One region of the Bacillus sp. DJP31 genome, then DNA from elsewhere that is predicted to be linked to it. Evidence: riboswitches for the same ligand, from Rfam matches in the RefSeq annotation. Region 1 holds a riboswitch; each other region holds the start of a gene.
What was found. A riboswitch is a leader RNA that binds a small molecule or an ion and turns the genes downstream of it on or off. The one in region 1 is predicted to bind S-adenosylmethionine.
Positions count from the first base shown of each region.

Region 2: it holds a riboswitch for S-adenosylmethionine, as region 1 does, so the genes downstream of both, metK (methionine adenosyltransferase) here and metX (homoserine O-acetyltransferase MetX) in region 1, are expected to answer to the same signal.
Region 3: it holds a riboswitch for S-adenosylmethionine, as region 1 does, so the genes downstream of both, mtnW (2,3-diketo-5-methylthiopentyl-1-phosphate enolase) here and metX (homoserine O-acetyltransferase MetX) in region 1, are expected to answer to the same signal.

Region 1 is NZ_JBMERO010000032.1:8,885-19,263, forward strand. Features, by position in the region: gene ACOI1C_RS19615 (3-hydroxyacyl-CoA dehydrogenase NAD-binding domain-containing protein) at 1-1,812, shown strand, start outside; gene ACOI1C_RS19620 (acetyl-CoA C-acetyltransferase) at 1,870-3,045, shown strand; gene ACOI1C_RS19625 (acyl-CoA dehydrogenase family protein) at 3,084-4,868, shown strand; gene ACOI1C_RS19630 (arsenate reductase family protein) at 5,051-5,407, shown strand; gene gcvH (glycine cleavage system protein GcvH) at 5,481-5,864, shown strand; gene ACOI1C_RS19640 (YusG family protein) at 5,924-6,166, shown strand; gene ACOI1C_RS19645 (toprim domain-containing protein) at 6,282-6,629, shown strand; gene ACOI1C_RS19650 (thioredoxin family protein) at 6,814-7,116, shown strand; gene ACOI1C_RS19655 (hypothetical protein) at 7,176-7,316, shown strand; gene ACOI1C_RS19660 (hypothetical protein) at 7,567-7,905, shown strand; SAM riboswitch class I at 8,061-8,176, shown strand; gene metX (homoserine O-acetyltransferase MetX) at 8,269-9,345, shown strand; gene ACOI1C_RS19670 (homoserine dehydrogenase) at 9,342-10,379, shown strand, end outside.
Region 2 is NZ_JBMERO010000007.1:61,580-71,958, forward strand. Features, by position in the region: gene ytkD (RNA deprotection pyrophosphohydrolase) at 1-282, shown strand, start outside; gene ACOI1C_RS08760 (ABC transporter permease) at 339-1,148, opposite strand; gene ACOI1C_RS08765 (ABC transporter ATP-binding protein) at 1,132-1,905, opposite strand; gene ACOI1C_RS08770 (ABC transporter substrate-binding protein) at 1,920-2,915, opposite strand; gene ACOI1C_RS08775 (alpha/beta hydrolase family protein) at 3,544-4,326, shown strand; gene ACOI1C_RS08780 (DUF2584 domain-containing protein) at 4,352-4,594, shown strand; gene pckA (phosphoenolpyruvate carboxykinase (ATP)) at 4,735-6,321, opposite strand; SAM riboswitch class I at 6,712-6,821, shown strand; gene metK (methionine adenosyltransferase) at 7,053-8,252, shown strand; gene ACOI1C_RS08795 (glycosyltransferase family 4 protein) at 8,297-9,451, opposite strand; gene ACOI1C_RS08800 (phosphatase PAP2 family protein) at 9,469-10,023, opposite strand; gene ACOI1C_RS08805 (gamma carbonic anhydrase family protein) at 10,310-10,379, opposite strand, start outside.
Region 3 is NZ_JBMERO010000008.1:105,647-116,025, reverse strand. Features, by position in the region: gene ACOI1C_RS09835 (pyridoxal phosphate-dependent aminotransferase) at 1-880, shown strand, start outside; SAM riboswitch class I at 951-1,067, shown strand; gene mtnW (2,3-diketo-5-methylthiopentyl-1-phosphate enolase) at 1,152-2,378, shown strand; gene ACOI1C_RS09825 (2-hydroxy-3-keto-5-methylthiopentenyl-1-phosphate phosphatase) at 2,384-3,049, shown strand; gene ACOI1C_RS09820 (methylthioribulose 1-phosphate dehydratase) at 3,046-3,675, shown strand; gene ACOI1C_RS09815 (1,2-dihydroxy-3-keto-5-methylthiopentene dioxygenase) at 3,737-4,255, shown strand; gene ACOI1C_RS09810 (YkvA family protein) at 4,448-4,882, opposite strand; gene ACOI1C_RS09805 (aspartyl-phosphate phosphatase Spo0E family protein) at 5,182-5,442, shown strand; gene ACOI1C_RS09800 (ZIP family metal transporter) at 5,531-6,262, opposite strand; gene ACOI1C_RS09795 (GGDEF domain-containing protein) at 6,973-7,629, shown strand; gene ACOI1C_RS09790 (ATP-binding protein) at 7,741-9,228, opposite strand; gene ACOI1C_RS09785 (MarR family winged helix-turn-helix transcriptional regulator) at 9,482-9,922, shown strand; gene motB (flagellar motor protein MotB) at 10,023-10,379, opposite strand, start outside.

The DNA of each region.
Region 1 (10,379 bases):
GGTGAAGATATCTTAGGAAAAGGCGTAGTAGAAGCGAAGGATACTCCAAACTTTATTGCCAACAGAATCGGAACTTATGGTCTCCTTGTAACGGTTCGTGAAATGGTAAAGGGTGGTTACAGTGTTGGTGAAGTAGATTCTGTAACAGGTCCATTAATCGGAAGACCAAAAAGTGCAACCTTCCGTACATTGGATGTCGTTGGTTTAGATACGTTTGCCCATGTTGCAAACAACGTATATGACCAAGTTGAAGGGGCAGAAAAAGAAGTGTTTGAAGTGCCAACCTTTATGAAGTCGATGCTTGAAAAAGGATGGCTGGGTAGTAAGTCTGGTCAAGGTTTCTTCCTTAAACAAGGAAAAGAAATACTTGAGCTTAACCCTGAAACACTAGAGTATGAGCCAAGAAAAAAACTAATGGCAGCTTCTATTGAAATGAGTAAGCAAGCAAAAGGTGCTGATAAGCTAAAAGCCCTTGTGTATGCAGATGACCGTGCTGGAAAGCTTTTATGGAATATTATTAGTCCCGCACTTATTTACTCTGCTGAACTAAAAGGTATCATTGCAGACGATATCGTAGCGATTGACCAAGCTATGAAATGGGGCTTCGGTTGGGAGCAGGGGCCGTTTGAGCTTTGGGATGCGATTGGACTAGAAAACTCAGTTAAGAAAATGACATTAGAAGGCTTGCAGGTACCGGGTTGGGTTCTAGAATTACTTCAATCAGGTCAGACATCTTTTTATAAAAAAGAAGATGGAAAGCAGTTGTTTTTTACTAATGGATCATTCGAATCTAAAGAAGTAAATCCAAAAGTCATTCATCTAAAAGGTCTAAAAGAAAAGAATGGCGTGATCAAGAAGAATAGTGGTGCTAGTTTAATAGACTTAGGTAATGGGGTCGCAGGACTAGAGTTCCATTCACAGAGCAATGCCATTGGTTTAGACATTATCCAAATGATTAACTTTGCAATAGAAGAAGTCGATCGCAATTATGAGGGACTTGTTATAGGAAACCAAGGTAAAAACTTCTGTGTAGGAGCAAACCTTGCGATGATTTTAATGGAAGCACAAGATGACAACTTTTTCGAAATAGATATGGTTGTTCGTAACTTCCAGCAAGCAATGATGAACATCAAGTATAGCCCGAAGCCGGTTGTCACAGCACCATTTGGAATGACGCTGGGTGGAGGAGCTGAGATTTGCTTACCTTCAGCGCATATTCAAGCTTCAATGGAAACGTATATGGGACTTGTTGAGGTTGGTGTTGGTTTAATCCCTGGTGGTGGAGGAAACAAAGAGCTATACATTCGTCACCTTCAAGGTCTCCCAAATGGTGTGGAAAAAGACCTTGGGAAAATTACAAATGCTGTCTTTGAAACCATTGCGATGGCAAAAGTGGCTACTTCAGCAGCAGAAGCAAGAGGAAATAACTTCTTATCTAAAAATGACGGAATAAGCATGAACGGAGACCACTTATTGCACGATGCAAAGCGTACTGTTTTAGCACTTGCAGAAAGAGGTTACCAAGCACCGAAACGTAACAAGGTTCCGGTTGCTGGTGATACGGGCTATGCGACACTTTTACTTGGTGCTCATGGTATGCTGAACTCTGGCTTTATCTCTGAGCATGATTTTAAGATTGCCAAAAAGCTTGCTTATGTTTTAACCGGTGGAAAGGTTGCTTATGGTACAGAGGTTGATGAGCAATACTTACTTGATTTAGAAAGAGAAGCATTCCTAAGTTTAGTTGGAGAACCGAAATCACAGCAACGTATGCAACATATGCTTGTTAAGGGTAAGCCATTGCGTAACTAATAGACTCATAGAGGGGGTTGTTCCCCTCCTATTTAAAACAAGAACGGAGGGTTCATGTTGAGAGAAGCAGTTATTGTTGCAGGGGCAAGAACACCAGTTGGAAAAGCAAAGCGAGGTACACTTGCAAATGTTCGTCCAGACGATCTTGGTGCGATTGCTGTAAAAGAAACATTAAAGCGTGCGAACAATTATGAAGGAAATATAGATGATCTGATTATCGGATGTGCTATGCCAGAGGCAGAGCAAGGCTTGAATGTAGCGAGAAATATTGGTGGATTAGTAGGACTACCAAGCAATGTACCTGGAATCACTATTAATCGATATTGTTCATCTGGATTACAAAGTATTGCCTTTGGTGCTGAGCGCATCATGCTTGGACATTCGAATACAATTCTAGCTGGTGGAGTCGAGTCGATGAGTCTCGTGCCAATGGTTGGTCATAATGTTCGTCCCAATATCAAGCTTGTTGAGAGTGCTCCAGAATACTATATGGGCATGGGTCATACAGCTGAACAAGTAGCTGTTAAATACGGAATAACACGAGCAGATCAGGATGCATTTGCTGTTCGTAGTCACAAACTAGCAGCGGCTGCCATTGCTGGAGGAAGATTTGCCGATGAAATTGTCCCAGTTGAAGTAACACTTAGACAAGTTGATGCTAATCATAAGCTTCAAGAAAGAACGATTCTGTTTTCTCAGGATGAGGGAGTTCGACTTGACACTTCAATAGAATCGCTTGCCAGGCTAAAGCCTGCTTTTAATGTGAGAGGTACTGTAACAGCAGGAAACTCTTCACAAATGAGTGATGGTGGAGCAGCTGTATTACTAATGGATAAAGAAAAAGCACTTTCAGAAGGTCAGAAGCCTCTAGCGAAGTTCCGTGCATTTGCCGTTGCTGGTGTCCCACCTGAAATTATGGGAATTGGACCAATCGAAGCAATCCCTAGAGCGTTGAAAATTGCAGGCCTTGAGTTATCTGATATCGGTCTATTTGAATTAAACGAAGCCTTTGCTTCTCAATCCATTGCGGTTATTCGTGAGTTAGGTCTTAACGAAGAGATCATCAATGTAAATGGTGGAGCCATTGCACTAGGTCATCCAATGGGTTGCACAGGAGCAAAATTAACATTATCACTTATTCATGAAATGAGACGTCGTAACGTACAATTCGGTGTTGTTACCATGTGTATCGGTGGAGGTATGGGTGCTGCTGGAGTGTTTGAACTTTTATAGGATAGTAAGCAATAAATAAAAAATAGGAGGTATATCAAATGACAAAAGCAACGGAACATGTAATTAAAGGTGGAAGCTTTTTAATCGAAGATATTGAAGCAGAACGAGTATTTACACCTGAGGACTTTACGGAAGAACATAAGATGATTGCAAAAACATCAGAAGATTTTGTGGTAAATGAAGTGTTACCTCATTTAGAAGCCATTGAAAATCATGAGTTCGACAAGTCAGTCAAGCTTTTAAAGCAAGCTGGTGAATTAGGTCTTTTAGGTGCTGATGTTCCTGAAGAATACGGCGGACTTGGGCTAGATAAGATCAGTTCAGCCGTTATTACCGAGAAGTTTGCTCGTGCAGGAAGTTTTTCACTATCGTATGGTGCTCACGTTGGTATTGGATCATTACCTATCGTACTTTTTGGAAGTGAGGAGCAAAAGCATCAGTATTTACCAGACCTAGCATCGGGTGAAAGAATTGCCGCTTATGCATTAACAGAGCCAGGTTCAGGTTCAGATGCATTAGGTGCAAGAGCGACTGCGAAATTAAACGCAGAAGGTACTCATTATGTGTTAAATGGAGAAAAGCAATGGATTACAAACTCAGGTTTTGCTGACGTTTTCGTTGTGTATGCAAAGGTTGATGGGGAGCATTTCTCAGCATTTATCGTTGAAAAGAAATATCCAGGAGTTTCAACAGGTCCTGAAGAAAAGAAAATGGGGATTAAAGGATCTTCTACTCGTACATTGATTTTAGAGGATGCAGTAGTACCAAAAGAAAACCTACTTGGTGAGCTTGGAAAAGGCCATGTTATTGCCTTCAATATTTTAAACATTGGTCGTTACAAGCTAGCTGTTGGTACAATTGGTGGTTCAAAGCGCGTACTTGAGGTATCGGCAAAATATGCGAACCAACGTCAGCAATTCAAAACACCTATTTCAAAGTTTTCATTAATCCAAGAAAAATTGGCTAACATGTCTACAATGCTTTATGCAATGGAGAGCTCAGTATACCGTACAGTAGGTCTTTTCGAGGATCGTATGAGTCGTTTATCAGAAGAAGAAATTAAAGACGGTCGTGCAGTAGCTGCATCGATAGCTGAATATGCGATTGAGTGTTCTTTAAATAAAATTTTCGGTTCTGAAACTCTTGATTTTATCGCAGACGAAGGTGTACAAATCCATGGTGGTTATGGATTTATGCAGGAATATGAAGTAGAAAGAGCCTACCGTGACTCTCGCATTAACCGAATTTTTGAAGGAACAAATGAAATTAACCGTTTGCTTGTACCTGGTACATTCATTCGTAAGGCAACCAAGGGTGAATTACCACTTTTCCAAAAAGCAATGGCCCTTCAAGAAGAGCTGATGATGCTAATGCCTGAAGAAGTCGGCGATGGAGTATTAGATCAAGAGAAACACCTAGTTAAAAATGCGAAGAAAATCGGATTATTGCTAGCTGGTCTAGCTGCTCAAAAGTTTGGACCAAAGCTTGAAAAAGAACAAGAAATCTTAGTGAACATTGCAGATATCGTAAGTAATGTTTACTCTATGGAATCAGCTTTACTTCGTACAGAGAAAGCGATCAATAAAACAGGTCTTGAGAAGAATCAGCAGAAGCTTTTATACACTCAAGTATTCTGCCAAGAAGCATTCAATGAAATTGAAGCTCATGCAAAAGAGACACTTATTGCAACAGAGCAAGGTGACGGTTTAAGAATGATGCTTTCTGCGTTAAGAAAGTTCACTCGCCACACGCCAATCAATGTAATTGCCAAGAAGCGTGAGATTGCTGCTGGTATCATCGAAGCAGAACGTTTTATTGTATAAGTAAGCTTGAAGCTGCTAACAGAAATGCTAGCAGCTTCTTTCATTTATTTCTTATATTTAGAGAAGGACTCTCGTAAAAAAAGTCGAATAAGTAAAGAGAGTGTTCCGTTTAGTAGGAAAACCTCGATATCTATGTTAAAATACAGAAAAATGCGTATCCTATAAGTTGGTGGTGAAAATCCGTGTCATTAACATTTTACTGGTATCCGAAGTGTGGAACTTGCAAAAACGCAAAGAAATGGTTGGATGAGCATGAAATCCAATTAAAGGAAGTACATATAGTAGAGAACAATCCATCCAAAGAGGTGCTCTCAGAGCTTTACAAAAAGAGCGGGCTTGAGCTTAAGAAGTTCTTTAACACAAGCGGGATGAAATATCGTGAATTAGGGCTAAAGGATAAAGTGGCAACAGGGTCTGAGGATGAACTTCTTGAGTTGTTAGCGTCAGATGGTATGCTAGTTAAACGTCCACTTGTAACAGATGGACAAAAAGTAACAGTCGGATTTAATCAAAAACAATTCGAAGAGACATGGCTTTAAACAGGAAAAAAGATAACTTATTATTAGTTACTTTTCATAAAATTACTTTATATATTTTCTTGGAGGGATTGCAGTGAATACACCTAAGGAACTACGTTATTCAGAAGAGCATGAGTGGGTAAAAGTTGAAGGAAATAGAGTGACAATTGGAATTACTGATTTTGCTCAATCTGAGCTAGGTGATATCGTGTTTGTTGAGCTTCCTGAGGTTGGCGATGAAATCTCTTTCAATGAACCATTTGGTAGTGTTGAATCTGTTAAAACAGTTTCAGAGTTATATGCTCCAGTTAGCGGAAAAGTGGTTGAAATCAATGAAAATCTTGATGACAGTCCTGAATTTGTCAATGAATCTCCATACGAAAAGGCATGGATGATTGTTGTAGAACTTACGAATGTTAGTGAAGTTGAAAAACTCATGACAGCAGAGCAATACGAAGAAATGATCAATCAAGACTAATGATTTTTTTTATTATGGACACTCTAAGGTTATACAAATAGACTAAGGAGTGTTTATTTATGCTTGAGCGAAAAAAGCTTGAAATTACCGATCGAGTGGTTGGGAAGCTTGGCCAGAATCAAATGGATTTATATGTAGAAGACCAGCCAATTGGCAGGATGCTTTTTACGAATCAAGGTAATCAATTCGAACTTAAGACCGGTTATGAGCATGAGGAGAATAAGATTTATCAGAATGCTGATGTAACAACAGGTCCTGATCAAAAGTACACGGATTGTGATGAAGAAAATGGTTGGTGCTAAGACAGTGGAACATCCACTGTCTTTTTACTCATTTTGCGCAAAATGAATTTGGTTTGAATATTGTATTAGAAAGAGTTTTCTTTTCTAAACAAATTCGTACGTAATGGGTGATGTTATGATTCGCGGCGAAGTCAAAAGGGTCATTATTGTTGAGGGTAAGTCAGATAAGAAGAAAGTCGAAATGATTATCAGTGAACAGATTGAAATCATTTGTACAAACGGCACCATTGGCACAAGTAAACTAGATGAATTAATAGATTATATATATGATAAAGAGGTATATATATTAGTGGACTCAGATGAATCAGGGGAAAAGCTGAGAAAACAATTCCGCAGAGAATATCCAGAGGCTGAGCACCTATATGTGGACAAAATGTATCGTGAGGTCGCAAGTGCCCCGGATCAACACATAGCCACTGTATTACTTAGTGGGAACATCGATGTACATGCAGGATATTTATAAAATAAGAAATTATAAGTTTTTTTAACCTGGGTACTAATCTAGCTCCAGCGCCTAGACCCCCCGAGGTCAAATAACCTGAATCAAATAAAAGGTAAGACCACCCTTTTATTCGCTTTATGAACATTTGCTTGTCGGGTCTGAACAAGGCTCTTGCGCTTATTCTAATAGGAGTGAGAAATAGAAAATGGAGGAATGGTTGGATTTTCAATTAGAAGAAATAGATCAACATACAACACATGCCGTGTTTTTGTACACCCCATTGTGTGGTACATGTAAGGTAGCTGAACGAATGATTACAGTAGTCGAAGAATTAGTACCTCATTTGCCGATAAAAAAAGTGAATCTTAATTATATACCAAAGATCTCAGAACAATTGGAGATTCAAAGTGTACCATGTCTTTTGCTATTTAAAGAGGGACAATTAAAAAAGAGAATATTTGCGTTTCAATCGGTTGACTTTCTGTATACAGAACTGAAAAACATTTGAAAGTACTTGTAGATTACTTATTATGAAATTTCCTCACTTCGAATGTTCAACAAGAAATTATTCACCTTAAAATAAACAAAGGCTGGAAAGAGAAGGAGATAGCAAGTTTTCTAATTATGAGCGCGGGTAAGGTTAAAATCAACATGTTTCGAGCAAGAAAGCATTTGAAAACAAGGTTTCACCAACAATTTACAGCATAGAAGGGCATTCACCAATTTTGGTGGATGCTTTTTTCCTTTTCTATTGGAATTTGTTAAGTAATCGTTCAATCTGTCAAACCTTCTGTAAGTCCTGCCTAATTTTCTCAACAAATGACATATTTCTCAGGAAATAAACAGAAATATGTATGATTATGTATTTCTCTTAATAAACTGTCGAACGATAAATAAAGGTAGTTCAATTCAATCTGTGGAATTCACTAAGTAGAATAAAAACGGGAGTGAGAGTTACATGATTGAGCTACTTAAAAGATTTTCTGCGGTTGTTTTAAATGAACCACATCTGAAACCAGTTCTTCCACAGGAAGCAATGATCATTTGTTTTCAATATGATTACAATCTCCTATATCTTCAAATTTCAGCTAGCCATTGTAAGGTTTATAAAAGTTGTCATGATCAAATTGACATTTTGATTAAGGGTAATTCGGATTCAGTAAATCTCATCATCACCGGGAAGGAAAGATTAAGAAAGCTGGAGTCTAGAAGTGAAATAAAAATCACCGGGAAATTTAAGGATATATTAGTAGTAGAGACCCTATTTTGTCTATGTGAGAAAAGACTTTCAGCATAATTAATAAATAGGTGCATACAATTCTTATCAAAACAGATTATAATTCGATGGTTTAAAATTTTCAAAAAATAGTTTGACAGGTAAAAAAGAGCTGTGATATAGTCAATTCATAGCAATGATGAATTAGCAAGCTGAAGCGTTAATTGAATAGAGTTTTCTTATCCAGAGTGGTGGAGGGTCTGGCCCTATGATACCCGGCAACCGATTTTCAAGTTTACTTGAAAACACGGTGCCAATTCCTGCAGAGTGTAAAAACTCTGACAGATAAGAAGAGATGAATGTATACTTTCACCCTCTTCTTATTGAAGTGGGTTTTTTTAATGGGGATTTTTAAAACGTACAATTAGTTTAAGGGAAGGAGTCATGCAGAAGGTGAAGGAAGAAATAGCGTCTGAATATGGCGAAATTAATATAGGGGACTTTACAACCGAGCTTGGCATTACCATTCCAGATGTCTACATTGCATTTGAACGAATTGGTCATAAAACTTCTCCCGTCATCCTTGTATGTCATGCCTTAACGGGTAATCAGTTTTCGGTCGGAACAAGGGATCAGCCTGGATGGTGGTCTGGACTCATTGGTGATGGGGGATATATTGATACAACTAAATGGCAAGTGATTACGATGAATGTACTTGGAGGCTGTAATGGGACATCAGGTCCTTTAAGCCTTGATGGAAATGGGAATCCTTATAGATCTTCTTTTCCGTTTGTGACAGTTAGGGACATTGTGAACAGTCAATACCAAGCATTGGAAAAGTTGAATATCCATAAGGTTCATGCCATAATCGGTGGCTCACTTGGTGGTATGCAGGTCCTTGAATGGGGAATTCTTTATCCCGAATTTGCGAAGACTTTGTTTCCGCTAGCGACTTCTCCCTACTTGAGTGATTTTGGAATAGCCTATAATTCAATTGCGCGTTATGCCATAACAAATGATCCGCGGTGGCAAAATGGAGAATATGAGGCCAATCCAGAGCTTGGTCTAAGTATAGCAAGGATGATTGGAATGATCTCTTACCGTTCAGCAGACTTATTCAATCAAAGATTTTCAAGAGAGGAACGGGATGGCTGGGGTGATCATCATCTGGAAAGTTCGTATCAAATTGACTCCTATTTAAAGTATCAGGGTGAGAAATTCTTAAAAAGATTTGATGCGAATAGCTATTTATATTTACTCAAGGCAATGGACCACCACAATATTGGTCATGAACGAGGAGGCTGGAAGCAAGCTTTAAAAGAGATTCGCTCGAAGGTCATCGCGATTAGTTATAAGAGAGATATCATTTATTCTAGTGAATTATTGTCTGAGCTCTTGGAGGTTTGTCAGGAGAATAATCTATCCTCAAAGCATTATGAGGTAGAAACCGTTTTTGGTCATGATGGATTTTTAGTTGAATTTGAGAAGTGGGGACATCTAGTGGAGGGGGAGCTCGGGTGAAGTCAATTAAAGTAGTGCTTTTAGGGTTAGGAACCGTAGGGAAGGGATTATACGAAACAATCAATACCCATCAACAAAAGCTGCATGAGGCTACAGGTCTTCCAGTAGAAATCGTAGGAATCTTAGTCAAAGATGCAGATAAGCCTAGAGAAATCAAAGGGAACATTACAATAACGACTAGTGTTGAAGACTTGTTAGCACTCCAAGAGGTAGATATAGTCTTTGAAGCAATCGTCGGCATTGAGCCTGCCAATACGTATATTAAGAGATTCATTGAAAAAGGTAGCCATGTTATCAGTGCGAATAAGGAATTGCTGGCGCATAAAGGGAAAGAACTCTCTGAATATGCTTCTCTTCATCATCGGTTTCTTACTTTTGAAGCAGCTGTAGCGGGTGGTATTCCTCTTCTACGAACAATTATTCAACTCCTTCAGGTAAATGGCATTTTAAAAGTGGAAGCCATTTTGAACGGAACGAGTAATTATATTCTCTCGAAAATGAGGAAGGAAAAAGCTAACTTTGATGATGTTTTAAAAGAAGCCCAGGAGCTTGGGTACGCTGAAGCAGATCCTTCGAACGATGTTTTAGGAACAGATGCTTTTTATAAGCTCATGATATTAAGTAACCTTATTTATCAAGAGCAACCCAGTTGGGAGGATGCAGTTAAAATAGGTGTTAACCAAGTGTCGACAAGCGACCTATTGCTTGGAGAAAAGCTGGGACTTCGCTTAAAGCTACTGGCAACTTTGCAAATGCACAATGAAGAAATCACTGCTGAAGTCAAACCTACATTTGTTGGAGCAGAACATCCTTTATACAATGTTGAAGGTGTGAACAATGGAATTGTTATTACAACAGATTTAGTGGGAACAATTCTTTTACAAGGTCCTGGGGCAGGTTCAAAGGCAACAGCTAGTGCAATGATAGAGGACTTGGTTTATATTCGACAGCAAGAAAAACCTAAAACCGAGCATTCACGGTCAAGCTACCATACACAGAATCAGCATGATGGCGCTCCAACATCCGTTTGGTTA
Region 2 (10,379 bases), on a different contig from region 1:
GAGGTTAAAGAGGAGACAGGTGGGGACGTTTCTACCATTCAATATATTGGCCAATATAAAGTGTCTGGCCGTGGAAAAACGATTATTAAAAACATTTATTTTGCCGAAATTGGTGCTGTTACGAAGCAACCTACCTACTACGAAACGAATGGTCCTGTGTTACTACCTGTTCTTCCTTTAAAGGTTGCACAAGACTCAAGGTTTAGTTTTATCATGAAGGACGATGTATTGACATATAGTCTTGAACATATCAAAAATCATGTAAAACCAGTCGCGTGGTAACAATGCTGTTTATGAAAGCTCTCACTTGTGAGAGCTTTTTTTGACCAGTTCTAATCCTACTGATGATGACGAATGATTTTCTTCTCTAGCCATTCAATACCTTTGTACATGATTGTTGCAAAAATGGCGACGAGCATTAAGCTTAGAAGAACAAGGGTGAAATTAAACACTTGGAAACCATAAACAATCATATATCCTAACCCCTTAGAGGAGACAAGAAACTCTCCGACAATAACGCCCACCCATGATAAGCCAACATTTACTTTAAGAGTTGAGATAATGGTTGGGAATGAAGCGGGGAAAATAACTTCTCTGAAACATTGAATTCTAGTTGCACCGAAAGTTTTTAGTACTTTTATATAATTGACATCTACTTCTTTAAAAGAGGTATAGATGACAAGTGTAGTAATGACAACGGAAATAATCACACCCATGGCAATAATGGATACAAAGCCAGGTCCAAGAGCAACGATTAAGATAGGACCTAAAGCTACCTTTGGAAGTGCATTAAAGATAACAAGATAAGGATCTACAATTTTTGAAAACATAGGCGACCACCATAAAATTGCTGCAATTACGGTGCCCATGACAGTTCCAAGGATAAATCCCAAGACGGTTTCGAATAAAGTAACGGATGTATGTCCAATTAAACTACCATCTGCTAGTTTAGAAAGAAATAAATCAAAGATTTTGGTTGGGCTACTAAATAACAAAGGATCAATCCAGTGTAGTTGACTGGATAGCTCCCACAACCCGAAAAACAGGATAAAGATAAGTAGTTGGTAGAAGCGGACCCACCTTTTCTCCTTGTTTAATGTCATTAAATACTGTTGATGTAAGAGGGATACATTACCTTCGGGTTTCAAGGGAGTCCAACTCCTTCCATATTGATTGGAATAATAAAGAATAAGCAGGGTGTTGCCTCGCATCAAAAGGCGATAGTTCACGTAGCTCCTGAGGCACCAGAAATGTCGTTGCAATTCTTCCAGGATTTGCTGCTAACAGGAAAATTCGATCACTCATCGCGATGGCTTCTCCGATATCATGTGTAACGAGAAGGGCTGTTTTATTAAATCCTTTTAATGTTGAAGAAACAAGGTTTTCTAGTCTTAGCTTCGTTTGATAGTCTAGTGCAGAAAAGGGCTCATCGAGCAATAGTATTTTAGGATCGGTCATTAAGGTTCGGATTAGTGCCACTCGTTGCCTCATTCCACCTGAAAGCTGATTAGGATATAGCTTTGCAACATCTTCTAAATCCATTTCCTTTAATAATTTTAAAGCTGTTTTCCTAATTTCATCAGAGAGCGTTCGAGTAATTGAAGGACCGAGTAATATGTTCTCTTCTATTGTTTTCCAAGGGAAGAGATAGTCTTGCTGAAGCATATAGCCTATTGTAGGATCAGTTTTTATCACCTTTTTTCCATCAATAATGACTTCTCCTTCAGAAGGTTGAATGAGACCTGCAATAATAGAGAGCAGGGTTGATTTGCCGCATCCACTTGGGCCAAGAAAGGAGACAAACTCCCCTTCCTCAACTGAAAGTGTAATATTTTCAATAGCTGTGGTCATCGATTTTTTTGTGAAATAGGTGTGATGAACCTGGTTGATCGTTAAAACATTCATGTTCCTCATCTCCTTTATTCTGAGATGATACTCTCCGCGATCTCAGTATTGACTAAGACGTTATGATCTACCTCTGTAGGAAGTTCTCCTGCTTCACTCATAATATCCTGTAGGTTATTCCATTCTTCTTCGTCTAAAATGGGATCTGTCGCATAAGAGCCTTGTTCCTTGTAGCGATCGATAACTGTCTCGATTAAGTTACTATCTGTATCCTCAAAGAAAGGTGCAATAGATTGGGCTATTTCTTTTGAAGAATGAGTCTCTACCCATTGTTGAGCTTTGTAAATCGCTCTTGTAAACTTTTCAACGACTTCTTTATTATCCTTTAGATAACTTTCTTTTGTCATAAAGGTTGTATAAGGTACATGACCTGATTCCTTCCCAAAGGAAGCAACAATGTGCCCTTTTCCTTCTTGTTCAAAAATACTGGCTGTTGGTTCAAACAACTGAACAAACTCTCCTGTACCTGAAGCATAAGCACTCGCGATATTTGCAAAATCGATGTTTTGAATAAGGTTTAAATCAGCTTGTGGGTCAATGCCATGCTTCTTTAAAACAAATTCACCAACCATTTGAGGCATGCCGCCTTTTCGTTGTCCTAGAAACGTGCTACCCTTTACTTGATCCCATGTGAAATTATCAATCTTTTCACGAGAAACTAAAAAGGTTCCATCTGTTTGAGTTAATTGAGCAAAATTGATAGCTGGATCACTTGAACCTTGTGCATATACATAGATTGACGTTTCTGAACCAACTAAGGCAATATCAATACCGTCTGAAAGCAAGGCAGTCATTGTTTTATCGCCACCAAATGTCCCTTGGAGGACAACTTCTAATCCTTCTTCTTCAAAAAAACCTTCAGACATGGCGACATACTGAGGAGCAAAAAAAATGGAGTGAGTGACTTCGCCGACCCGGACCTTTTGGACGCCACTTTGACCACAACCACTTACTAAAAGAAGGAACAGAACAGATAATAGAATGGCTATACCAATCTTATAGAAACGCATAGAAAAGACCTCCCTAAGAGTTAAATGTTAAGTAATTACTTACAATAGGATATGATGGTGAAAAAAATGTGTGAATGCCTATAGGGAAATCAATTTGGGTGGGCATACATAGGGGGTAGTTGGGTGGGGAGTGGGGAGAAGCATATTCGGGGAAGCAGGCCTCGGCACGAGACCAAGATAAAACCAAAACAAAACCAACCAAAAACCAAAACAAAACCAACCAAAAACTATAATTAAAACCCTATAATATTAATGCTCTTTTCTAAAATTTTTTCTTAGGTGGCTAAACTAACACAATAATTAGTTATTCACCTTTTAGGCTATTTTCTAAAAGAATGTTGTTTTTGTCATAGGTTTAAATAAGACAAACCCTTGATAAGAAAGTTGATTGGAACGGATATGCGATGACTCCTGCAGCCACGGCGGGACAGGTGAGACTTACGCATAGCGCCAAAGCGCTGAGGAGGCTCACCCGCCCGCCAAGCTAAAAAGCAAGCATCCTGGAGAGGAAATCAACCACTATGTGTATAACAATAAAGTTTGAGTAAACAGTTATTTTCTATCATTAACCTATGTATTGCGTTGTGTTAACCGTTTAAAAGAATGCTTAGATAACTGGAGGAATCTTATGGAAGATGGTACTTTGATTGAGATGCAGCGTTTTCCTTCACCAAGTCCGAGGATAGCTTTATATATTGTCACGTATTGGTGTCAGGGGTTAAAGATAAAGGGTTTGCTTGCTGAGCCTAAGGAGGAAGGGAGGTATGATGGGTTTCTTTATTTGAGGGGTGGTATTAAGAATGTAGGTAAGGTCCGTGTCGGAAGGATTGTTCAATTTGCTTCTGAGGGCTTTGTTGTCATGGCACCATTTTACCGAGGAAATCAAGGTGGGGAGGGCAATGAGGATTTTGCTGGAGAAGACCGATATGATGCAATTGCTTCGTTAGCTCTTCTAAGAAAGCATGATAAGGTTGATCAAAGTCGCATTCATGTGTTTGGTTTTTCTAGAGGAGGTGTGATGGCTTTAATCACTGGGATAAAAGACTCGAAAATAAGGTCGATTGTTTCCTGGGGCGGGGTATCTGATATGACTTTGACGTATGATGAGCGATTAGATTTGAGAAAAATGATGAAAAGAGTGATAGGTGGAACACCGACTAAAGTACCGGAGCAGTATAAAAGGAGAACGCCTTTATTCTACTTAGAAAATGTACAAGCTCCTGTCTTACTTATACATGGTGAAAAGGATCAGAATGTTTCCATTGAGCATTCCTATCGATTAGAAAAACGACTAAAGGAGTTAAGAATACCTGTTGAGTCCTGGTATTTTAAAGAGTATACACATTATTTCCCACCAGCAATTAACCGGAAAATTGTGCAGGATTTGACCAGTTGGATGAAGAAACAATAAAAACAAACTATTGGAGGTAAGAAAAATGGGAATGCCCCTAGAGTTAAATACAATGATTGTGACAAAAGGTTTGGAAAAGAGAGTAGAGGAAAATATGTTTACTCTTGAAAAGGAGGGATATCGCTTATATCCACTTGATATTCCACTAGAAGTAAAAAAGCAAAAGGACTCTGACACAAATGGCATTGCTATTATTAAGAAAGTAGTTATGATGAGTCAGAAAACGATAATTACATATGAATTGATTTCGCTTAATTCGACAAATTAATTTTTAAGGAAGATTTTTTTGAATTCCTTTTACAACAATAGGATCTTACCGTTTGACGGGGATTAAATCAAAAAGCCTGCATCAATGATTACTTAGTAATCTACGATACAGGCTTTTTGATTTAATCGTTATTGGTTTTGTTATTTTGTTGGTCCACCAAGTGAAACAATATCTTCATTGACATTTGAGAATTTTTTAAAGTTTTCTATAAACTTAGCTGCTAATTCAGTTGCTTTCATATGGTAAGCTTCTTTATCAGTCCAAGTTTGCTCAGGCTGTAGTACTTCATCAGGAACACCAGGAACGTGTAAAGGGACTTCAAGTCCAAAGGTCCCATCTTTAGCTGTTTCGACGTTGCTTAATTCTCCCTCTAAGGCAGCTTGAACCATGGCACGAGTGTAGCTAAGCTTCATTCGGCTTCCAACTCCATATTCTCCGCCAGTCCAACCTGTGTTAACGAGAAATACTTGTACATAATGCTCATCGATTTTCTTGCCAAGCATTTCAGCATAGACCGTTGCAGGAAGAGGTAAGAATGGTGATCCAAAGCAAGTGGAGAATGTTGCTTGTGGAGACGTGATTCCTCTTTCTGTACCTGCTAGTTTACTTGTATAACCACTTAAGAAGTGATACATTGCTTGCTCTTTCGTAAGTTTGCTGATTGGAGGAAGTACACCAAATGCATCTGCTGTTAAGAAGATGATTGTGTTCGGATTTCCAGCAATACTAGGTTCAATAATGTTGTCGATTGCCTGAATCGGATAGGCAGCACGAGTATTTTCAGTTAATGAAGTATCATCAAAATTTGGAGCTCTAGTTTGGTCGTCAATCATAACATTTTCGAGAACACTACCAAAGCGGATCGCATCAAAAATTTGAGGTTCCTTTTCTCGAGTTAAATTGATGCACTTCGCATAGCATCCACCTTCGATGTTAAATATACCAGAATTAGACCAGCCGTGCTCATCATCGCCAATAAGGCGTCTGTTTGCATCAGCAGATAATGTTGTTTTTCCTGTTCCAGATAAACCAAAAAATAAAGCAACATCACCTTCAGCACCAACATTAGCAGAACAATGCATAGGTAAAATGTTTGATTCTGGCAGTAAATAGTTCATAATAGAGAAAACAGATTTCTTAATTTCTCCTGCATATTCGGTACCACCAATTAAAACGATCTTTTGTTCAAATGATATAATGATAAATGTTTCCGATTTAGTTCCATCAACATTTGGATCCGCTTTGAAATTTGGAGCTGAAATGACGGTGAATCCTGACTCATGTGCTGCTAAATCCTTTTGAGTTGGACGAATAAATAGCTGATGGGCAAATAGATTATGCCAAGCATATTCATTGATAACTTGTATGGGTAGGCGATGCTTTTCATCAGCACCAGCAAATCCTTTAAAAACGAATAGCTCGTTTTTTTCCATTAAGTACGTTAATACCTTTTTATATAGGCGATTGAAAGCTTCTTCTGAAATCGGTTGGTTGACAGTGCCCCAAGCAATCTTATCTTTAATTGAAGCTTCTTCTACAATAAATTTGTCTTTAGGAGAGCGCCCTGTATATTTTCCCGTCGTTGCACGAACAGCTCCAGTAGATGTAAGCTCTCCCTCGTTTCTTGAGAGTACCTTTTCCACTAACTGTGAAACAGATAAGTTTGTATAAATGTTTTGTCCGCTTAATAAACCATTTAAGTTGATTGAAGTATCAACAGAATTCATTTTCATAACCTGCCTTTTACGATTTTTTTCTATTAATCTAACAATAATCGAAATTAAATGATTACTTCTTCAATTAGTATAACATATTTAAAGCAATAGTCTATACTAATCTATATTTTTGTGCTCATTATAGTTTTAATATCCCCTTTTACTGCAGGTTACAGTAATCAATGTTTATTCTAGCTGAATTTAAGCTTAAACCCACACTGATTTAACCAAGTTTCATAAAATGGAAATGAGATTAAAAAATGGGATCTTCATAACAGCAGCCCATATATTTTATAAATCTAAATGAACAAATATAGTTGTGTGAAATTATTCGAGTAACCTCTTCTCTTTTTGTTGACATCTTTCGACCTCATACGTTATGATATGAGCCGAACGGATACTCTCTTATCCCGAGTCGGTGAAGGGAACAGGCCCAATGAAACCCAGCAACCATCATTTTATGATAAGGTGCTAACCTGTTGCAAGGCGCAAGTAGCCTTGAACGATAAGAGCAAAGGCGAATGAACGTATACCCTTTCCTCTAATATAAGGAAGGTTTTTTTTATGTTCATTTTAGTAAAGCCTAATCATTGAGCTAAATCGTAAAAAAAGAACTCCTTAATAAAATTATGTTTTATTAAGAATAATAAGAGAATGAGTACCGTATCTGACAAGATTTCAGAGATAAGAAAAGATTCACGTAGACCTTATTTCTGAAGTTAACAATGGGAGGAACAAATTAGATGTCAAAAAATCGCCGTTTATTTACGTCTGAGTCTGTAACAGAAGGGCATCCAGACAAAATTTGTGATCAGATTTCAGATTCAATTCTTGATGCAATTCTTGCAAAGGATCCAAATGCTCGTGTTGCATGTGAAACATCGGTTACAACAGGATTAGTATTAGTTGCGGGTGAAATTACTACATCTACTTATGTAGATATTCCGAAAATTGTTCGTGGAACGATTAGAGATATTGGTTATACACGTGCAAAATACGGATTTGATGCTGAAACGTGTGCAGTGCTTACATCTATCGATGAGCAGTCAGCAGATATCGCAATGGGAGTTGACCAAGCATTAGAATCACGTGAAGGTCAAATGTCAGATGAACAAATTGATTCAATTGGTGCTGGTGACCAAGGTCTTATGTTTGGATATGCTTGTAACGAAACGAAAGAATTAATGCCATTACCGATTTCTTTAGCTCATAAATTGGCTCGTCGTTTAACAGAAGTTCGTAAAGAGGATATTCTACCTTACCTTCGCCCTGATGGAAAGACACAAGTAACTGTAGAATACGATGAAAACAATATTCCAGTTCGTATTGATACGATCGTTATCTCAACACAGCATCATCCAGAAATTTCGAACGAGCAAATTAGTCGAAACCTAAAAGAACATGTGATCAATACAGTTGTACCGAAAGAATTAATTGATGAGGATACAAAGTACTTCATTAATCCAACAGGTCGTTTCGTTATTGGTGGTCCTCAAGGGGATGCTGGATTAACAGGTCGTAAAATCATTGTTGATACGTATGGTGGATATGCACGTCACGGTGGCGGAGCATTTTCAGGTAAGGATCCAACAAAAGTTGACCGTTCAGCGGCATATGCTGCTCGTTATGTAGCTAAAAACATCGTGGCAGCAGGACTAGCTGACAAGGCAGAAGTGCAATTGGCTTATGCAATTGGGGTAGCGCAGCCTGTTTCCATCTCGGTTGATACATTTGGCACGGGTACTGTTTCTGAGGATCTTCTAGTAGATTTAATCCGAAGTAATTTTGACCTACGCCCAGCGGGAATCATCAATATGTTAAACCTTCGTCGTCCCATTTATAAGCAAACAGCTGCTTATGGTCACTTCGGTCGTACAGATATTGATTTACCATGGGAACGTACTGACAAAGCTTCAGATTTGAAAGCTCAAGCAGCACAATAATAAGTAAAAGGCTATCACCTTGAATGAGGTGATAGCCTTTTTAATTAAATAATTTTTGCGTATTTGGTTTCTTTAGATTCATGAATGGCCATTTCATATTCGTCTAGAAGATTATTGAAAATTGCACTCCAGGTTTGAGTCATGGAGTAGACTCTCGCTTCCGTACTCATATGAGTCCTTTTTTCATTATTTTCAAGTAGGTCCACGATCGCTTCTACAAATGATTCAACCTTTTTCGGCTCACAGAGAATGCCCGTTTTTCCTTGCCTAATAATGTTTTTTACCCCACCTGAATTTGCACCTACAACTGGAGTTCCACATGCAAGTGCCTCTAACACTACGTTTCCGAAGGTTTCCGTTGGTGATGGAAAAACAAACAAATCAGAAGCTGCATATACCTCAGATAATTCTTTTCCGTTTAGATAGCCTGTGAAGGTTACGTTACTTGGTGTTTCTCTTTGCATATCTAGCTTAGATGGACCGTCACCAACTACAAGCCAGCGAACATTTTTTTGAAGATTTGGAGGCAAGGCTTTCATTGTTTCTAGAAGTGTTTGAACATCTTTTTCGGGAGCAAGTCTTCCAACATAGGATAATACATACTTTTCTTTGATTTTATATTTTTCTCTCACCTTTGTAGAATGTTCATTTGGTTTATAAAGGGCAGAGTCTACACCACGACTCCAAATATGGAGATCTGTAAATCCGTGACGCTTTAATTGTTCTTTCGTCTCTTGTGAAGGGACAAAGGTTTTAAGAAAAGATCGGTGAAACCATCTCATGTATTTCCAAAGTATAGGCGATAAAAATTGAAGGTCGTAATACTCCAAGTACTGATCAAAATCAGTATGATAAGAGCCTACTAGCGGAATGTTTAGTTTTTTTGCATAATGAATTCCACAAAGTCCCACATTAAAGGGCGTAGCTACATGAATGATATCAGGTTGAAACTGTTGTAGCTGACTTTTTACGTGAAGCATATTTGGTAAGGCTAATCGACATTCAGGATATAGAAAAAAAGGCAGGCTCGTAAACCGATGAATATGGGTAGAAAATAATTCTTCGTCTTTTGTACAATCTGGAGCAAACACCTTGTATTCAATCTCTTGCTGTTCTAAATAATCCGTGAAGCGTTTAAGCGTTCTTGCTACTCCATTTACTTGTGGTGCAAACGTATCTGTAAAGATCGCAATCTTCACCCTAACCCCTCCAAAATTTAAAGGATAGTTAATCCAGTAAACAACTGTTGTAAAAAAGCAAGAGAAGTAATTCCAGTGATGGTGCCCAATATGCTACCAGCCATGACATCAGATGGGTAATGAAGCCCAAGATACATTCTGGATATTCCAATACTAAAGGCTAACGGCAATAGGACAATACCTAGCAATGGCATCCAAAAAATATATGGGATAACTACAGAGAAGATAGCCGTAGTATGTCCTGATGGAAAGGAGTGATCTTTTAAAGGATTGACTGTAACATTCGCTTGTTCTAATGCTAAATAAGGTCTTCGTCTTGGATAAAACTTCTTCACAAGTGCTACTGGAATATGACTTAGGAGTAGAGAAAGTGCACTAGCAAGTCCAACATATCTATTTGTAGTAGGCGATAAAATAATAAGAATTAGGACAGACAGAATAGTAAAGGTTGCACCACCTAAGTGGGTGATTGAGCGGAAATAGAAGTTAAGGGCCTTTCGATCAAAATGACGGTTCACACTTCGGAAGATATGACATTCAAAATCATATAAATTTGCTATTATTTTTGTCATCATTCACCTAGCCCCTTTTGTAAACTAATTATGTCTGTTCTAATCTTTTAGAGAATTGAAGAAAGAACCAATCGTGCGTTATGATTAATTTGAAACATTGTTAGCCATACTACTTGGCCTAACTTAACTAAGTTTTTTTGAATAGTAAACTCTATACTTCCATTTTAAGGTGTAAATATTTAGGGAATACTAAGGAAATGTAAAAGTAATGAGAAATTATATAATTTTTTTTTACAATATTTTTAAGAATATTGTAAAAATAGAACAATAGGATGAAAAATCATCCTTATTCTTGAATGGATTTGTAGTACTGACCTTTTTCAACATATTCTCTTCTAATTCGTTCCATATCTAAA
Region 3 (10,379 bases), on a different contig from region 1:
GGCCATCCTTTTTGGTGGAAAAGCAGGACTTGTTGAAGTACCTCAGTGCTTATTAAATCCAGGGGATCTCGCATTAGTACCGGATCCTGGTTATCCTGATTACTGGTCAGGGGTAGAACTTGCAAGAGGAAAGATGGAGTTTATGCCCTTAAAGGCTGAAAATGACTTTTTACCTGATTATAACGAGATTGACCAAGCGGTGTTAGAAAAGGCAAAATTAATGTTTTTAAATTACCCAAATAATCCGACCGGGGCAATTGCTACAAAGGAATTCTTTGAAGAAACTGTTCAGTTATGCAAAGATAATAACATTTGTGTGGTTCATGATTTTGCCTATGGAGCAATAGGATTTGATGGAAAGAAGCCGATAAGCTTTCTTGAAATAGAGGGTGCAAAGGATATTGGAATTGAAATTTATACCCTTTCTAAAACCTACAATATGGCTGGCTGGAGAATTGGATTTGCAGTGGGGAATGAAAGTGTAATTGAATCTATAAATCTCCTCCAGGATCATATGTATGTAAGTTTGTTTGGTGGGATACAAGTTGCTGCTGCAACTGCTTTATTATCTCCACAGAATTGTGTAGATGAATTAGTCGATCGTTATGAAGCTAGACGTAATACGTTTATTGAAGGGTTGAAGGGCATAGGCTGGGATGTTGATGCACCCTCAGGTTCGTTTTTTGCTTGGCTTCCGGTTCCAAAAGGATTTACATCTGTGAGTTTCTCAGATTACTTACTTGAGGAAGCTCATGTTGTAGTAGCTCCAGGAATTGGATTTGGTCCATACGGAGAAGGCTTTGTCAGGGTTGGACTTTTGTCTGATGAAGATAGGTTGCTTGAGGCAGTGAATCGGATAAAAGCCTTGAACATATTTTAGGATTGACAAAAATCCCTCAAGCTGTCATAATCCAAATTAATTTGATTAAGATTTAATAATTAAATAGTATTTCTTATTAAGAGTAGGCGGAGGGACTAGCCCGATGAAGCCCGGCAACCGATTTATCTATACACAGTCTAGATAAGCACGGTGCTAATTCTTGCAGCTATGCGCTGAGAGATAAGGAGACGGTGAATTTAAACGATACCCTCTTCTTATTGAAGAGGTTTTTTTCATTTAAAATGTTTTTTTATAAATTGAGGTGTTGAAATTGACAAGAATAAAAGCTACTTATCTCATACATGACGCAAAAAACGATTTATCCAAAAAAGCAGAAGGTATTGCCCTTGGTTTGACGATTGGATCGTGGACCGACCTTCCAAAACTCCAGCAGGAACAGTTGAAAAGGCATAAAGGAGAAGTTCTTTCCATACAAGAGCTCGAGGATAGTCAAAAGGCTAACCAATATTTTGGAAAGAAACTAAAACGTGGAATAGTTACAATCTCCTATCCGATAGAAAATTTTTCACTCGATATCCCAGCTATTTTGACAACTGTGTTTGGGAAGCTATCTCTCGATGGAGAAGTTAAATTAGTAGATTTGGATTTTTCTGCTGAAGTAAAGAGTGCTATGCCTGGTCCAAAATTTGGAATCGAGGGTATTCGTTCAAAGCTCGGTGTCTTTAACAGACCATTAGTGATGAGTATTTTTAAAGGTGTACTTGGTAGAGATATTCACTACCTAAAAGATCAACTTAAGGAACAAGTTTTAGGTGGCGTGGATCTAGTGAAGGATGATGAGATCCTTTTTGATAACCCACTCACTCCTTTTGAGAATAGAATTGAAATCGGTAAAAATGTGCTAAACGAAGTTTTTGAGACAACTGGCCATCGAGCCCTTTATGCTGTGAATTTATCGGGGCGTACGTTTGAATTAAGAGAGAAAGCAAGAAGAGCTAGAGAACTTGGTGCTGATTGTTTATTGTTTAATGTATTTGCTTATGGAATGGATGTTTTACAAGCATTGGTTGAGGATCCAGAAATCGATTTACCCATCATGGCTCATCCAGCAGTAAGTGGAGCCATCACACCATCAGAGTTTTATGGTATACAAAATCCGTTGTTGCTAGGAAAGCTATTGAGATATGCGGGTGCTGATTTTTCACTGTTTCCTTCTCCTTACGGAAGTGTAGCGCTAAAGCGAGAAGAAGCACTTGGAATTGCGGCTGAACTGACTATAAACGAATTGTTCAAGAAGACTTTTCCAGTGCCTTCTGCTGGTATTCATCCTGGTTTGGTTCCATTTTTGGTCAAAGATTTTGGAATTGATTCTGTCATTAATGCTGGTGGCGGAGTACATGGTCATCCAGACGGAGCGATAGGCGGGGGGAAAGCTTTCCGAGAAGCAGTCGATGCAGTAGTTGAAGGTCGTTCTTTAGAGGATGCGGCACAAGAGCATGAGTCTTTGAAAAAGGCGCTTCATTTATGGGGGATGTAAGAAGCATGAAGCAACCAATCATCTTTTGTGATTTTGATGGAACGATTACCGAAACCGATAATATTATTTCTTTAATGAAAAAGTTCGCACCGTCTGAATGGCTGGAAGTTAAGGATCAAATTCTTTCTCAAGACATTTCAATTCAAGAAGGGGTTGGGAGATTATTCGGTTTACTTTCATCAAATCTTAAAGAAGATCTTATTGGGTTTTTAAAAGAAACGGTGATGATCAGAGAGGGCTTTTCTAAGTTTGTTCAGTATACAAGGGATGAAGAAATTCCACTTTACATAGTGAGCGGTGGGATAGATTTTTTTGTTTATCCATTATTGGAAGGGCTGATTGAACGGGAATATATTTATTGCAATGGTTCAAATTTTTCTCTTGAGACCATTCAAATTCTTTGGCCAAATGAATGCGATGAAAACTGCTCAAATGGTTGTGGATGCTGTAAGCCATCTATTATGAATAAATTAGCAGGACCCGATGAACATATTATCGTAATTGGCGATTCGATCACAGATTTTCAAGCCGCTAAAATGGCCCATACAGTGTTTGCTCGTGACTTCCTAATTGAAAAAATGGATGAATTGGAAAAACCGTATCATTCGTTTGAGACGTTTTATGATGTCATTGAAACGCTAAAGCAAAAAAAATCAGAGGTGGATGTGTGAGTAATTTTAATGATAGATGGAATGTACTTGCTGATATTAAGGACGAACTAGCATGGCGGGATTGGTTTCCTGCAACCAGTGGGAATTTGTCCATTAAAGTGTCCAACGATCCCCTAACTTTCTTAGTAACGGCAAGTGGCAAGGATAAACGGAAACGAACAGGTGAAGATTTTTTACTAGTAGATGAGTTCGGGTTACCGATTGGAGAGACAAACCTTAAGCCATCTGCTGAGACATTGCTTCATGTTGAGGTATATAAACGAAGCTATGCAGGCTGCTGTCTTCATGTCCATACAGTCGATAATAACGTCATTTCAGATTTGTTCTACTCCAGTGGGGAGATTGTGTTTCAAAAGCAGGAAATCATCAAGGCATTTGGACTATGGGATGAGGATTCGACATTCACGGTACCAATTATCTATAATCATGCGAACATTCCAACATTAGTAGAAGAATTTATACCAAATATAAAAGAAGATGCAGGTGCAGTGCTTATACAAAATCATGGAATTACAGTTTGGGGAAGAACCCCTCAAGAGGCAAAACGATACTTAGAAGCCTGTGAATTCCTATTTACCTATACATTAAAAATATTAACCTTAAAGCAAGTATTAACAGCAACTTAACACATTAAAGCAGCAGATACTTTAATGCATAGATAGTATGAATTTAAGGGAGGAATGAAAGATGGCAACTATTCGTATTCATGGGAGTAACGAGGTAATTGAGGACCAAGGTAATGTAGCTGCATTTTTGGAGAGTAATGAGGTTATTTATGAGCAGTGGGATATTACGAAACTACCTTCTGACTTGAATGAAAACTATCAGCTTTCTGATGAACAAAAGCAAGCTATCTTAGAGGCATTCCATACTGAAATTGAAGATATTTCAAAAAGAAGAGGCTATGAAGCAGCTGATGTTATTGCTTTATCAGAGTTGACGCCAAATCTAGATCAACTATTACAAAACTTTAAGCGTGAGCATCTTCACACAGATGATGAAGTACGTTTTATTGTGAGTGGTCATGGTATTTTTATTATTAAGGGGAAGGATGATGTATTCTTTGATGTCAGACTAAATCCAGGAGACTTAATTTCTGTACCAGAGAATGTTGTTCACTATTTCACGTTACAAGAAGATCGAAAAGTTGTGGCCGTGAGGATCTTTGTAACTACCGAAGGCTGGGTTCCAATTTACAAAGATTAATGAGGCGAATGCATAAAAAAGTAGGGAACTTTTCATAACGAAAAGTTCCTATTAAATTTAGACCTTCCGCTCCAATCACCTTATTTATAAATGGGTTGCTTTTCCTATTAAAAAACAACAATCTTTTAGAAAAGTGTCTTAATTAAAAAACATATATTAGCATAAGCCAGAGTGATATACTTTACGCACTTCTTATAAAGTTGAATTGGGATTTGTTTCTTGGATGGATGTTTCGTTTGATTTCCAAATCTTATATTGATTTAAATCCTTTTCAATTTGCTTAAAAATAAAGGCAATTATTGCGGCATCATCAATCAGTCCAACCCCAATAAAAATGTCCGGAATTACATCGGTTGGAACGACAAAGTAAAGTATCCCCACGACAATCATCGTTAATGTTTTGTAAGGGATTTGACGATACTCTCCTGAGATCCAATCATGATAGGCATCTAATAATAGCAATAATTGATCTCGGAAGGTTTGTATTCGTCCTTTTTCAGAATTAGTTTTCTTACTGGCTTCCTTCCACAGTTCCTTTGCTTTATGCCGATCCTTAATATATTCAAGAGCTTTTCGCTTATATTTGGTTACAGTAGTCTTTGATTGTCCATCCCTATCCTTTTCCACCCTAATCCCTCCTATGATACGAATACATTTCTACATCTAGTTTACCATTAAAGCATAAAATTCATAAGATATGTGTACCACAAAGCGATATACGACAAGAATCTACAAAAAACCAAAAATCCTACTATGAATGAGGAATCTATCGCAATAAAACACTGAATTCGTCACATTCTTTTAAAAAAATGTTCGAGAAATTTGTCTAATTTTGCAATTCTATTTACATATATAGTAGAATTTGTAATAATGCTTATACAGGAATAAAAGTTTCATGCATTAGATGGGTAAAGGGGGGGAATGTGTTGGCGGCTAATACAGGTCTAGATATAAATGTGCTGCTTAGAGAGATAGATAAAAAGAGAGAAATGATGATAACAACAGCATTGGCAACTAGTTTCACAAGTGAGGAAACAATAAAATGTAGCCAAGAACTAGATCTGATGATTAACCAATATCAACGTTTTAATCTGATAGAAAAAAGAACGGGTATATATGGTGCTATTATGAGTGTCCTCGCTTTGTTTGTTTTAAATCCCTATCGAATGATAAATAAAATTAGATAACTTACAATTAAAGCCCATTAGAAAATGTTTACATGTTAAAACATTTTCTAATGGGCTTTCCTGTAGTAGTTAGTTGTAAATCGATGAATTAGAATAGTTGAAGCAAAGCGACCATAAGTAATAAGCCAAAAATGAATGAATAGGTAGCAAATTGCTCATTTCCGTCACCATGACTTTCAGGAATTAATTCTTTGTAAATGATAAATAACATGGCCCCAGCAGCAAATGCCAGTCCATATGGCACAAGAAATGAAACGAAGGACGTTAACATAAAACCGATTATTCCACTAACGATTTCAATGGCTCCTGTTAAAGTGGCAATAATAAATGCTCTGAACTTACTAATCTTCTGTTGTATTAAAAATAAGGCAACTAAAAAGCCCTCTGGAGCATTTTGTAGTCCGATAGCGAAAGCAATCATGTTTCCTGTTTCAGATGCATCAGAGGCGTAGCTAACTCCTACAGAAAGACCTTCTGGAATATTATGTAGAGTAATTGCAGCAATAATTAGCAATGCTTTTTGATCAAATTCAAGACCCTTGCGAGTATGCCCAAGATCAATATGAGGTATATTCTTTTCAAGTAAGGTTAGTACGAAAACTCCGAGTAATAATCCAATTGTAAGTTGAAATAATCCACCGCTTAGTAAGGCTTCAGGTATTAAGCTCATAGTAGAGGCCGCCATCATTATTCCAGCAGTAAAAGCAAGTAAAATGTCTCTCCATCTATGGGTTACTTGCCTCTGTAAAAATAGAATGGGTAAAGCCCCAACTCCAGTAGCGAGCGAAGACAATATACTCCCAATCAGCAATTCTTTCATAATAATCTCACCTTTACAAACATTTTACTTACAATTATAGTCCTGTCTAGCGGTAAAGTACAATCCGGGTCAATAATGATGGATACTTAAGCTAAGTCGAAAAATAGTAGATTAAAGCTTTGCTCCACTATATATTGAATGATATTCGTCATTTTTCTGTAAAAATCTCCAATCTCGTTTACTTTCCTTTGGTCAAATAATAGAATAAACCCATATTATAAGTCGGTGCCTAAGGTGGACCAAATGTTGAAGAACAAGACAGTTTGAACCCATGCTCAATCATATTCTAAAAGAAAACTTCTATTCTATCACTACTAATTGGATACTCTTTTTTCTCATAATTTTTTTCCTAGACTCAAGAGCGGGAAAAAATATAAACTGGAAAATTCACGCAATTTATTTTCCATTTATGCCTTACCATTTATTACGGTTCTTATCGTCATAAAGCAGGCCATCCATCAAACATCACAGCATATAAAAGTGGAAAATGGAAAGTTCTCCATTTCAAATGAATTTAGGCAAGGCATAGCTATTCTTCCAGATAGTATATACCAGTTACAAAGAAGTAATAGTGGTGATATTGTCTTTTTTTATCTAGAGGGGGGTAATAGTGCAGAGGCACTAGGAATTGCAAAAGAAAAAATAAGGTAAACGAGTAAAAGACATTGTGACAAAGGAAATATTTGAATCCATAATCTTACCTTTAGAACTTGCCCTTTTTAGGAAATGTTGTTGAATTTCAAATTCGAACCGATGCGCATGTTTTTGAGCATTATATAAAGACTATTTATGATCCACTTACGAATCGAATTAGTGAAATTAGTGAATACGGAATTGATGTTACATTAAAAGAGCTTACGGTAAAGCGAATGAAAAGCTTAACTGATTATGACCAATTGAACGGCTTATTCAACCGAGAGAAATACTCTCAAATGGTTGAAAGGTTTATAAAAGATGATGAAGAATATAAACAAATTTCACTTTTGTTAATTGACCTTGATGATTTTAAGCATGTTAACGATACACTCGGTCATTCTTTTGGGGACCAGCTCTTAATCCAAGCCTCAAATAGGTTAAAACATTTTTTTCCTGATCAACTTTTATTTTGGCTAGGGGGGGATGAGTTTGCTGTTTTATTTACCTCACCAATCTCTAGGGACCAAATTATTCAAAATGCTCAGCAGATTGAGGATCGATGGTTAAAGCATCTTCCTTTATTCCTTAATGTCAGAGACCTCGTTTTGTATAATGTGTTTCATAAAAAGATGGATATTGCGAATGCCAGCGAGCGTTTGTTGGCCCTATTAAGTGAAATAAAGTCGAGAATCCTCACTCAAGAGTCTATTATAGATTTCTGCAAGCTCTAAAATGAAAAGCCGTCATTAATCAATTTATTAATTGGCGGCTTTTCTTCGATTAAAACTTTTTATATGATTTTCTCATGAATAGAGCCTGATTAATAATCAACTATTCGGGAATTATTCCGCTGGAAAGAGAACCTTTACTTCAGTTCCTACAGTTAACTCGCTGTGAATGGAAATTTCACCTCCATACATAGTTACAATTCGTTTACAGACAACTAGTCCTAGTCCAGTTCCAGTCTCTTTCAATGTGAAAAAGGGATCGAAAATTTTATTTACTAATTCTCGAGGGATTCCTACTCCCGTATCTTTAATTGAAATAGAACAGTAATGATCAACTTTTTTAATAGAAATAGCAATATTGCCACCATTTTTCATGGCCTCTAGAGCGTTCTTTGTAATATTTAAAATGACCTGCTTTACGTGATCCTTAGCACAATAAATCATCATTGATTGCTCGTCCATTTCGAGAGAAAGCTGGATATTATATAAATTTGCTTCTGACTGAATGAGCGGTAACAGCTCATTCATAATATGCTTTATATCATTTAGGGAGTGAATATCTGCGATGGGATTTCCGAGTACTAAAAATTCACTAACAATCTCATTTATTCTTGATATTTCCTGTTGAATCACTTCAAAATAAAAACGATCTTCTTTATCCTTGTATTTCTCACTTAGTAATTGAACCAGTCCTTTTATCCCTGTTAATGGATTACGAATTTCATGGGCAGAACTAGCAGCTAATTGACCAACTATCTCAAGCTTTTGACTTTCATTTTGCAATTTCTCATATTTAGCATTTTTTCGTAAAACCATATATTTATTTAAGAGATAAATTGTATTGGTTATGAAAAGAAAGATAGAAGAATATTTAAATATAGTCCAAAAAAGCCAAGTAATAGAGTGTTCATTCACTCCAACTTGAATATTCCATGGTGCATTTCTAAGAATGGTTTCAACGTATACTTGGTTACTTCCCTTAAATACATTTTCTGTTTCAAATATGATCTGGTTGTAGCCATTAAGCACTTTTATGCCTTCATCAGGAGTTAGAACACGCATTATATTCTGAATGTAATCCACTCTAATATTTACGAGTAATAATCCAATTGTTTTTTCATTCTTGTCTATAATGGGAGTGACCATTGTGACAAGCTCTCCTCCAGTTGTGTGATTCTTAATTAAAGGAGATATTTTTGTTTCCTTTGCAACAATTGCGGATTGAACATAATTATTATCTAAGATATTTACTGGTCCTATCGGAGAGGATCCTATTTGCACGTTTCCTTGTGAATCTGCAAAATAAAAGCCAAAATAAAGTGGGCTCTCTTGATTGCTCTCCTCTAAAATTCTTCGGATTTCATCTGTTTGAAGAAATTCCTTTGTAGCAAGTACTTTCGCAAGCATCTCTAAACTAGCTTTTGTTTTTCCAAGCAATTGATCTAATTGATCTCTGTAAACACTAGCTGTTTGCTTGGCCTCCGCTTGAAGAACAAGTTTTTTTTCCTGTAACTCTGAGTAAACGAAATAAGAACTAATAATAATAGAAGGAAGTAAGACTACTCCTATGTAAAATAAGATTGAAGTCCATGTAGATTTCACTCAAAATGTCTCCCTTGATGAATAGATTGATAGTTTAATTATATACTATGTAATTTTCATATCCTAGTATTCAAAGCGTTAATGGTTCGATAAAATATTTATAAAATGTAAAAATATGTATAGTCATACATTCGTAAGCGTATCGTTTAGAGACATGAACAATCATTTCTTTTTTTATTGACAAAACTGAAGACAGTTTAGTATTATTATCTTTAATTCAAGATAATTCAAATTGATAAGGATTTGGTTTTTTATGGATACTAGAAAAGATATAGATGCATCCCTTAAGTTATTTGTTGTATTGTCTCGTGCCTATCGAAGTGTAGGGGATAGTGCGAATAAGTCTATTCAACGTTTTGGATTAAATCCTACCGAGTTTGCTGTTCTTGAGCTGTTATTTAACAAAGGAGATACTCCACTTCAGCAAATTGGAGGCAAAATTTTAATTGCAAGTGGAAGTATTACTTATGTTGTAGATAAGCTTGAGAAGAAAGGTTTACTTCTTCGTAAGCAGTGTTCAAAAGATAGAAGAGTAACGTATGCGTCTCTTACAGATGAGGGTATTTTGACTATGGAGAAAATTTTTCCCGAACATGAAAGATTTATTAATCAAATTCAATCTTCTTTATCTTTTGAAGAGAAGGAATCATTAATTACCCTTCTAAAAAAATTAGGGTATGGTGCGCGAGGATAGTTCATTAGCTTACAGAATATAGTAAACCTGGAGATATACAATATTTATAGGAATCACATAGAAAAAGAGGCTTCACTTGTTTAGTGAAAGCCTCTTTTTCTTATTGTTGATCTTTTAATTCATTTGGTAAGACAAGTACTTCGACACGACGGTTTTTTCCACGACCTTCTGGCGTGTCATTCGTATCAATTGGCTGAAATTCACCAAAACCTTTGGCACTTAGTTTTCGAACATCCAGTTTTTCATTTTCAAGTACAATTTTCATGAAATTTACTGCCCGCATCACACTTAAGTGCCAATTGGAGTCAAATTGAGGATTACTAATGGGCACATTATCCGTATGACCACTGATAACGATGTTTCTAGGAGGATCAGAAACTAGCAATTCGGAAATCTCCATAGCTAATGTTTGGTCTTTTATACGAACTATTGCTTTTCCAGGATCAAAAAGAACATC